Regions from separate parts of the Allobacillus sp. SKP2-8 genome, predicted to be linked through region 1. Evidence: riboswitches for the same ligand, from Rfam matches in the RefSeq annotation. Region 1 holds a riboswitch; each other region holds the start of a gene.

Region 1 (3,277 bases):
ATCATGTCGGCCATGAGATCGCAAAGAAACAGATGAAAGGCTTTGGTGGAATGCTAAGCTTTAACGTCCGAGGTGGCGTTGAGACGATGAATAAATTTTTGCCGAAGTTAAAGTTAGCGAAACGGGCAGCAAGTCTAGGGTGTGTGCAAACTATTATCGGACCTCCACGAGTAACAAGCCATGTTGAATGTACGCCAGAAGAGCGTGCAGCGATGGGCATTCCGGAGGGCTTGATCAGGTATTCAGCAGGTATTGAAGACCCAGAAGATCTAATAGCTGATTTAGAGCAAGCATTTCAAGCATTGCCGGAAGAGCTTCTTACTGCAGAGGTGAATGAATAGACAGTTTGATTAATTGACGAAAAAAGCAGTTCAACGAAGGGAATGAGTCCTCTCTTGAACTGCTTTTTAATTTGATTTCATTAAGAATTTCCGTTCGTTTTCGGGAGTTGGTAGCATACATGTATCTTGACGTCCGAACCATTGATAACGATGGTGGGCGATACATGTATAGGCTTGATCACGAAGCGGTCGTGGTAAAAGTCTTAACAGATACAAATAATTCCAAGGTGCAGGGAGATGTTTCGCAATGCGGAGGGCTGCGGTAGATGTTGTATAGATTCGACCTGATTCAATAAGAACAATGCTATCTATATTTTTATTGTTTAATTGCTGCATCACTTTTCTGCCTAAATCACTTTGTAATGAAGCAAAACGGAATTGGTCCTGTGAATCCCGGTTGATTAAAAATTGGACGGCTCCGTTACAAAGGTTACAAACGCCATCGAATAGAATAATGGATTTATTCACTGAGCAATCCTCCATTCATCACCACAAGGGTTCTTCATGATCGCTAAGTTCAAACAAAAAGGGCATGGCTAAGTAGTAACCAATGAGAAAAGCGAATAAAAGAGGGATGGCTATTGTTAGAGGTACGTCAAAAAAACCCAAAATAGAAACGACAAAGGCACTGATAAATGCATAAAACATTCCTTTTTTTCTACTCCTTGCCGTGAAATAATTTGTTTTTGCACAATGTGGGCATCGTTTTCCAACACCTGTACTGGAAGCCATCCCCAAAGCTTCTTTATAGGTATATTCATAGCCACAATGTTTACATTGAAACATTCTATTCGCTCCCTATTTAAATAGTTTCCTCAGCAATTTCCCAGAACCTTTACCTGCAACACGCCTACCGACCCGTTTTCCTACACGTCCTTTTCTAACAGCATCGACATCATTCCAAATGCGAAGGAATTTATAAATTTTTGATTTTAAAGACATACGCCCATCTCCTTTATATTGTCATCAAGCGCACTAAAAATAAATATTTTCATTAATATCTTGAATAACGATATACTCTCTATCTTAAGTATACATCGTTTGTTGAATTTTCCCAAGAAAGCAACGTGGTTGGTCAGACCACCTTGAAGTTATATCTATTGTCAGTTATAATTAAAGTAACAAAAAAAGTGAATCGACAAGACCACAGGGGGAGCCAATGAGTTGGCTGAGATTGAGTGCGATGCTCTAAACCCTTTGAACCTGTTAGTTAGCACTAGCGTAGGGATGTGGCTTCAATGGTGCAATGCTGGGTGACCCATAATGAAGCCTCCCTAGGATTGCTTTTTTTGTTGTCTAAAAAGAGAAACAGAAGGGGAGGAATTATTATGAATCATAAAACATTGATGTTAGTGGAAATCGCGATCTTAACTACGTTAGCGTTTCTGCTCGACACGATACCAGGATTGCAATTTACCATTTGGCCTCAGGGTGGATCGGTATCATTTGCGATGATCCCGGTTTTTATTATTGCATTCCGTTGGGGGTTAAAAGCAGGACTTGCCTCCGGATTAATCTTTGGCGTATTGGATTTATTATTTGGAGGAACAGTAGTCCATTGGTTACAAGGATTATTGGATTACATTGTTGCCTTCGTTGGACTTGGGGTTGCCGGTGTGTTTGCTAGCGGCATCAGGAAAGGCCTAAGTAATAATGATCATACAAAAGTGTCTATGTTAATTATTCTCGGGACATTTATTGGCATGGCTATTCGGTTTATCGCACACTATTTAGCAGGGGTAATCTTCTTTGCTCATTTTGCGCCGGAAGATCAACCCGTATGGCTTTACTCATTAGTATATAATTCAACCTATTTAATTCCAGGTTTTATTTTATCTGCTATCATCATCATTATGCTCGTTATATCCAGACCACAACTTGTAGTACGCACAAGCTAAATGACAGAATATCCCTTTCCCAGCAAAGGGATATTTTTTATACCTATTATAGGTACCGTTCAAATAAGAACCTCTTAGAAAAATGGATTAGAATATTTGTTTCGTCGATGGCATGTACGTATAATTAACTGTAGAAGTCATAACAATGGAGGTTTAGAATCGTGAATACAGTGTATGATTTTTCCGTTGAAAAAATGAGCGGTGAGACCACAACTTTAGAGAACTATTCGAATCAAGTGATGTTAATCGTTAATACAGCAAGTAAATGTGGCTTTACGAATCAATTTGAGGGCCTGCAAAAGTTATATGAAACTTATCAAGATCAAGGTTTCGTCATCCTTGGATTTCCAAGTGATCAATTTATGAATCAAGAATTTGAAGATCAAGATGAGATCCTGAATTTTTGCCAAACGAATTATGGTGTATCATTTCCGATGCACACGAAGACAAATGTGAAAGGTAAAGAACAACATCCATTATTTCACTATCTAACGGAAGAAAAGAAAGGAATGCTTGGTGGCGAAATCAAATGGAATTTCACGAAGTTTTTAGTGAATCGTGAAGGAAAAGTCGTTGAAAGATACTCGCCTCAAACAAAGCCAGAAAAAATCGAAGCAGACATCAAGAAATATCTATAAGAATTGTAGCATGAGTTTTCGTTTTAAACGGCTTATGTACAAGTTGACCATACTTGAAGAAATCAACGAAATTCACCAAAAATATACCCCAGTTGGATAAGCTACCCTTTCCAACTGGGGTTTCTGTTGCGATAGATTAAATGATTTGATGGAAGATCAATATTAAAAATCTTTGTTGATATTTTTATCTTTAAAGAATAAAGCTTGCTCTGAAAACGATAACGTAAAGTGACCGCGTTTAATAGATAATTCATCTTTCATTTCGTCTATGATTTGTTCCAACGCATCTTCATCGTTATCCTTTTCTCCTCTGGAAAGAGTGAGACGAATAACTACGCCTGTATCTTGTCCCTTTAATGAAGGGATATCATCGTGGGATATATTCAGTTGCTCACCTACG
Region 2 (3,277 bases), on a different contig from region 1:
ATTGGTCGACATATCGTTGCGTGTATCTGGGAAGACAGGGAACTTAGGTTATTATAAAGTGTATCAAGACGGTACGTATGAACTCTATCAATTAAGTTCTAATACAAATGTAAGCGACCAATCTACGGATGATAAAGAGAAATATCTAAGTAGACTTCGTGATGTTGAAAAAGAGATGGAAACTTTACGAAAGAATTCCGACGCTATGACAACATTAGACATGGAGAAAGAACAAGTGTTTAGATATGAAGTTTGGGATAAAGAGCTAAATGAAATTTACGGCGTATTGAGGGAAAAACTTAGTAAAGAACAGGCGGACCAATTAAGAAATGAACAACGAGAATGGATAGAATACAGAGATGAAACCGCTAAAGAAGAATCACTAACATATGAAGGTGGTTCAATGGAATCGTTGCAGCATGTGGCTACGCAAGCAACACTTACAAAAGAAAGATGCTTTGAGTTAGTATTAGATTATATGAATTAATCATTGGTGACAAAGTAAAACCGGCTCAGAGGTTATGTATGGAGTATATGAAGCCTTAAATAAATTAGGGTAATCGGTTACCCGGTTGGGATTCTCTTTTTAACAAAATTTGTCTTGGTCGCTTCAGTAATATATACAAGTATCTAACTAATTACGAATATCATAAGCTGTAAAGAAAGACCTTTTTATCGATATTCATATATGCCACTATACAATGAGTAAAAATGGAGGTGTCCGGAATGACCAATCGCTATCATTGTTGTGCCACATGTAAACATTTTCGGATAGATCGATTTGAAGATGGGAGTAGGCGAGTTTATTGTAAAAGACTAGGTTTTGATACGAAACCAACGTACCAATTTAATTGCTGGGATCCAAAAGATCGCGTAGTGGAAGCGATGAAAGAAGAGAAAGACTGACCGACCAATAACTCAATTCATTTGGAAGAGATTTGTTCATTCAGTAGTAATCATTCTATTCAAATAGTTGAATATATTAAATGTTAAGTGTAGAATGAAAAGTAATAGAATAATAAATGAATTGTTTCTACTAGGGGAGCTTGTGTTTCAAGCTGAGAAAAAAGATAAACTTTTTGACCCTCAGGACCTGATCTGGATCATGCCAGCGTAGGGAAGTAGTTTAAATGTTAACTACCAAACCAGGTCCTTGTGATCTGGTTTTTTATTTTCCCTATTAATACATAAATATGGAGGTAAATATTATGGAGCTAAACAAACAAACTGTATTAATTACTGGAGCAAGTAGAGGGGTGGGTGCTAAATTAGCCACTACTTTCGCTGAACAAGGTGCAAATGTTGTTGTGAATTATTTTAAAAGTAAAGAAAAAGCTGAGGAGCTATCAACAACGTTGGGGGAAAAAGCTATTGCACTACAGGCAGATGTCCGTGATACAGAACAAGTTGATGAAATGGTCAAAAAGGCTGTAGAACACTTTGGTACACCGATTACGACGATTGTGAATAACGCATTGGTAGATTTTCGTTTTGACCCAGTCGCTCAAAAGAATGCATTTGCCCTCGACTGGGATGGTTTCAATACACAGTTCGAAGGAAGCATTAAAGCATCTTTAAACACGATACAAGCATGCTTAAGCGACATGAAGGAGCAACAGTTTGGTCGGGTGATTAACATTGGAACGAATCTCGTCCAAAACCCAGTCGTTGCGTACCACGAATATACAACGGGTAAAGCGGCAATGATTGGATTTACGCGTAATATGGCGAAGGAATTAGGTCAATACGGTATTACTGTCAATATGGTCTCTGGCGGGTTATTAAAAGAAACGGATGCAAGTAGTGTAACCACAGAGGAAGTGTTTGGAATTATTGAGTCAACCACACCTTTACAAAAAGCAACTAGGCCTGAGGAATTAGCTGATGCGGCTTTATTTTTCGCTTCGCCTTGGGCACGAGCAATTACTGGACAAAACCTCGTCGTAGACGGCGGACTAGTGATGGATTAAAACAGGAGGGAATCGAGCATGTATAAGAATTTAAAGGTCGTACAAGAACAGACCCCGTTAGTTCATAATATAACGAATCAAGTGGTGACAAATTTTACGGCGAATGGATTGTTAGCTGTTGGCGCATCACCGGTCATGGCGAATGCGATTGAAGAGGTTGCAGAAATGGCTTCGATTGCAGGAGCAGTCGTCCTAAATATAGGGACGTTAACGACAGACACAGTTGATGCCATGATCGAAGCTGGCAAAGCGGCAAACGAAAAAGATCATCCTGTCATTTTAGACCCTGTGGGGGCAGGCGCAACAAGTTTCCGCACTGCAAAAGCAAAGCAGATTTTAAATGATGTAAACGTTACAGTTTTAAGAGGAAACGCAGCTGAGATTGCTCATTTAACGGGTGAGCAATGGGAAATCAAAGGTGTTGATGCTCGTTCGGGAGATGGAGACGTCACACAATTGGCTAAGAGAGCTTCAGAACTCTTTAACAGTACAGTAGTGATTACGGGTGAAGTAGATGTCATTTCAAATAATAAAGGTACAAATCTCGTCACAAATGGTGATCCCTTACTGATAAAAGTGACAGGAAGTGGTTGTTTATTATCTTCAGTGATTGGTGCATTTGCTGCTGTAAATAACAATATTCTTGAAGCGGCTACATCGGCTGTTTCCTTTTATGGTATTGCTGCAGAGAAAGCGGCAAAGTTGGTTGGAGACAGGGGGCCAGGAAGTTTTCAAATTGAATTTTTGAATCAACTTTCGAAAGTAACAAAAGACGATGAAGTTCTTAGTAAAATCGAAAGAACTACGAAATAAAGGAGCCGAACTATGGTTATCGCAAAAGCATTAACGATTGCTGGGTCAGATAGTGGTGGCGGAGCGGGGATTCAAGCAGATCTTAAAACTTTTCAAGAGTTAGACGCTTATGGAATGTCCATTATAACTGCAGTAACAGCTCAGAATACGTTAGGCGTTCATGGGGTTTATCCGATACCTTTAAATGGGATTGTTGAGCAGATTGATGCAATCGGTAAGGACATGGGAACGAACGCATTGAAAACGGGCATGTTATTTTCGGGTGAGATCATAGAGGCTGTTAGTGAGCGAATTCATCATTACCAATGGGACAATGTTGTCATTGATCCAGTTATGATTGCTAAAGGTGGGGCAAAGCTTTTGCAAGATGAAGCTGTTAACGCATTGATCGATACACTAATTCCACTATCAACGGTCATAACACCTAATATTCCTGAAGCGGAAATAATCACCGATAGAAAAATAAAAACCATGGATGACCGAAAGAGAGCCGC
Region 3 (3,277 bases), on a different contig from region 1:
ATCGGCATATTTTGAGAGATAATGATAAAGGGAAAAAACGTTTCTCGGACTCTCGGCATGAGATGTAATATCGTTGCTACCCCTAAACCAACTGTCGTCCCGATGAGAAAGCCTGAAACAGATAATGTTACAGTTGATTGTAGATGAGGCAAAAAGGTTGGAATAACGCTTTTCGCCTCCATCACAATATCGGAAGGAGCAGGGAGTAGCCATTCCTCAATGGAAAAAAGTCGTGTTGCTACTTCCCATAGCCCGATAAATAATAAGATGGCAAGGATTGGTCTCCATATTTGTTTCAGTAAACTCGTTTTCATTCGTATTTCTCCACGAGCTCATCCATTGTGATTCCTTCTGGTCGATAAGCAATTTTAACTTGGGAGATGACACTTGGAGCACCTAATGCTGACATTTTCTCATTCATTTTCTGTACAATTTGTAGTAGCTCCGACAATTCGCCTTCCATCGTTGTTTCCAATGGGTGTACGCTGTATTTCACATTGGTTGCCTCGATTACGGCAATTGCTTCTTCCACAAATGAATATACATCTTGATCGTCGACCTTAGGGATTATTTGAATACTTAACAAGGCATTTGCCATAAAAACACTCCTAGTTTCTGTAATCTATGAACCTACTTCTCTGGTAAAAACTCATTCGTAAATGCTTGATCAATATCTACTGCTTCATCGATAATGTCATTTTCTAATAAAAAGTCAGCAAATTTCTGCCATCTTTCTTGTTCTTGGATACCAAACTGTTCGGCATCATCTTTGTACCGAGGTGATAGCCATTCCTGACTGCGTTTCACCAGTTCCGGGTCAAGATCAGGTACTTCATCAATTAATACTTGTGCAGCTTCTTCTGGTTGCTCAATCGCAAACTCATACCCTTTCACAGCTGCATGTGTAAAAGCTTCTACCAACTCTGGATCTTCGGAGATCATCTTTTCATTAGTAGCAAGGATCGGTGTGTAGAAATCAAGTTTGTCGGAAAAGTCAGCGAGATAAACCATGTTTAAATCTACACCTCTTAGTTCTGCTTCAATTCCCGTCCAACCATAATAGACAAGTGAAAAGTCGACATCGCGTTCAACAGCAACGAAAAAGTCAGAGTCCCCCGTTGTAATGAAATCAACTTCTTCTACATCGGCATTATCATTTTTCATGATTGTTGTCATCATCGCTCTCTCAAGGTCAGAACCGTATGCTCCAAACTTTTTCCCTTCAAAATCTTTTGGCGAAGTAATCCCTTTTTCTACAGGGGAAGCATAACCGGCTGTATTATGCTGCATCACTGCTGTAATGGAGACGAGTGGAAGACCTTCCGAGCGCGCCTGTGTAAGGCCTTCTTGGTAACTAACCCCAAAGTCCGCTTTCCCGGCGGCTAGCAGCTGATTCACGCCAACTTCGCCAGGTAGTAAAATTTCAACATCTAGGCCTTGTTCTTCGAAATAGCCCTTTTCTTTTGCGACATAAATTCCTGTGTGGTTCGTATTCGGTGTCCAATCGAGTGCGAATTTTACAGGTGTTAGGTCAGCATTGCCTTCTTCGTCACTTCCATTACTTTCATCGTTTTGGCCACAAGCTGCTAAAAAAGCGATTCCTACAAACAAAATGATGCTCATCCATTTTTTCACGTAAATACCCCCATTTGTTTTCGTTATATGAGAAGGGTCCCTTTTAGAATAATCAGCATGCTCACACAAAATAAAAAGTGCGCTAAAGGGTGGTCCTTTAGCGCACAGGAATATATCTCATTTATGTGTAAATGATTCTAATGAAATGTTCCCTCCGCTGGTACCAACCAGATCAGGTTCAAAGGGTTAGTATTTCAAGAATACAATCTCAGCTAGCATCACTAGCTCCCCTACATATAACGTATGAAGTTTTTAAATTGCGTTACAATCCACAGTATGCCATAGGTAGAATGCGCTTGCAAATAAATATTTTGAAGAGAGGGAATTCGGGGAAATAATGACTTAGATTACTAGAGTTCTGAATCTGGGGCGTGAACGCCATGACGGTAATAATTTTTGTTTCAGAGATAAGTGAAGTAGACGAATGAATTCAGGAAGAAGCAATACATAAGCGGCTATCATCAGATGATAGCCGCTACTTATATTCTATAACAACGGTACAATTAGTCCTGCAATCAACAAAATGAGTGCTCCGCCAAGACGAGAGGCAATTTGAGCGAAAGGCATTAATTCCATTCGTTTGGAAGCTGATAGCACAGCGACATCGCCTGTTCCTCCCATATTAGCCATACATAAACCTGCAGTTATAGATGCTTCGATTGGATGGAAACCGACTAGTTTACCGAGTATACCAGCTCCAAGGGCTGCTCCAAACACCACGCTAAATACAAGTAAGATGTATTCTAGAGTTAAGGCATTAATCACAGCATTCAAGTCAGTATAAGCGACTCCAATACCAATTAGGAGTGCAAGTGTCCAGTTTTTTGCAACAAACTGATACCATTGGTTTGCCCCGGACTCGATAATCGGTGGTAACCAACCAGCGAGCTTGAATACGGCAACTGAAATGATCATTAGTGCATATGGGTGAAGTGGAATGAAGTTACCAAGCATTTGACCGATGATATAAAACGTTAAAGCTGCTAAGACTCCAATTCCCATTTCTCCAATGTTATACGTTATCTTTTTATTCTCTACATCAAATCCAGCCATTAATTGTCCGTTTCCTGTTAATGAAGGGAATTTATTACCTAACATATTTAATAATCCAGCGAAAATAATAGCTATGACGTTTCCTAGTGCTAATGCAGGCACCAATATCGAGATATAATAAGAAGGGTCATTACCCAAGATTTCTGAGTAAACCTGGGACATAGGGATTGCACCTGCTCCCATACCTCCACCCATGATAGGCATTGCAATTACTAAGATTGCATCTTTAAAACCGAAACCAATTACTAATCCAACAAATCCTGCTAAAATTATGGACCCTGCTACGGCTGCAAGAAGAGGTAGGGCAAACTTTACACCAGCATTTTTCAATGTTTCAGAGTTCATTCCTAGTATACTTCCTGTTATTAGTGCAGCGATATAAAAGTTTAGAAAGCCTCCTGATTTCATAAAGTCAGTAATAAGTGTAACCGTCTGATCAGGGATCAGATTAGCATATACCATAAAAGCGGAACCGAAAATTGCTAGGATTGCACCGCCACCTAGATAGCTCCTTAAGATTGGAGTATGATCACCAATCCAGCCAAACAACTCACCTAATACCATCATGATGAGTAAACCACCTATAATT

What was found. Region 1 has a riboswitch for thiamine pyrophosphate ahead of thiT (energy-coupled thiamine transporter ThiT). Riboswitches for the same ligand answer to the same signal wherever they lie in the genome.
Region 2: it holds a riboswitch for thiamine pyrophosphate, as region 1 does, so the genes downstream of both, FPQ10_RS11595 (3-oxoacyl-ACP reductase) here and thiT (energy-coupled thiamine transporter ThiT) in region 1, are expected to answer to the same signal.
Region 3: it holds a riboswitch for thiamine pyrophosphate, as region 1 does, so the genes downstream of both, FPQ10_RS08205 (ABC transporter substrate-binding protein) here and thiT (energy-coupled thiamine transporter ThiT) in region 1, are expected to answer to the same signal.

Annotation. Positions count from the first base shown of each region.
Region 1 covers NZ_VMHF01000001.1:559,612-562,888, reverse strand. The annotation lists gene FPQ10_RS02870 (cystathionine gamma-synthase family protein) at 1-341, shown strand, start outside; gene FPQ10_RS02865 (thiol-disulfide oxidoreductase DCC family protein) at 408-809, opposite strand; gene FPQ10_RS02860 (TIGR04104 family putative zinc finger protein) at 828-1,127, opposite strand; gene FPQ10_RS12910 (hypothetical protein) at 1,140-1,283, opposite strand; TPP riboswitch at 1,481-1,586, shown strand; gene thiT (energy-coupled thiamine transporter ThiT) at 1,670-2,239, shown strand; gene FPQ10_RS02850 (glutathione peroxidase) at 2,401-2,877, shown strand; gene FPQ10_RS02845 (hypothetical protein) at 3,040-3,277, opposite strand, start outside.
Region 2 covers NZ_VMHF01000020.1:23,919-27,195, reverse strand. The annotation lists gene FPQ10_RS11605 (lysozyme inhibitor LprI family protein) at 1-487, shown strand, start outside; gene FPQ10_RS11600 (hypothetical protein) at 727-906, shown strand; TPP riboswitch at 1,029-1,137, shown strand; gene FPQ10_RS11595 (3-oxoacyl-ACP reductase) at 1,209-1,970, shown strand; gene thiM (hydroxyethylthiazole kinase) at 1,989-2,783, shown strand; gene thiD (bifunctional hydroxymethylpyrimidine kinase/phosphomethylpyrimidine kinase) at 2,796-3,277, shown strand, end outside.
Region 3 covers NZ_VMHF01000008.1:66,859-70,135, reverse strand. The annotation lists gene FPQ10_RS08215 (ABC transporter permease) at 1-314, opposite strand, end outside; gene FPQ10_RS08210 (thiamine-binding protein) at 311-598, opposite strand; gene FPQ10_RS08205 (ABC transporter substrate-binding protein) at 631-1,635, opposite strand; TPP riboswitch at 1,768-1,877, opposite strand; gene FPQ10_RS08200 (2-hydroxycarboxylate transporter family protein) at 2,122-3,277, opposite strand, start outside.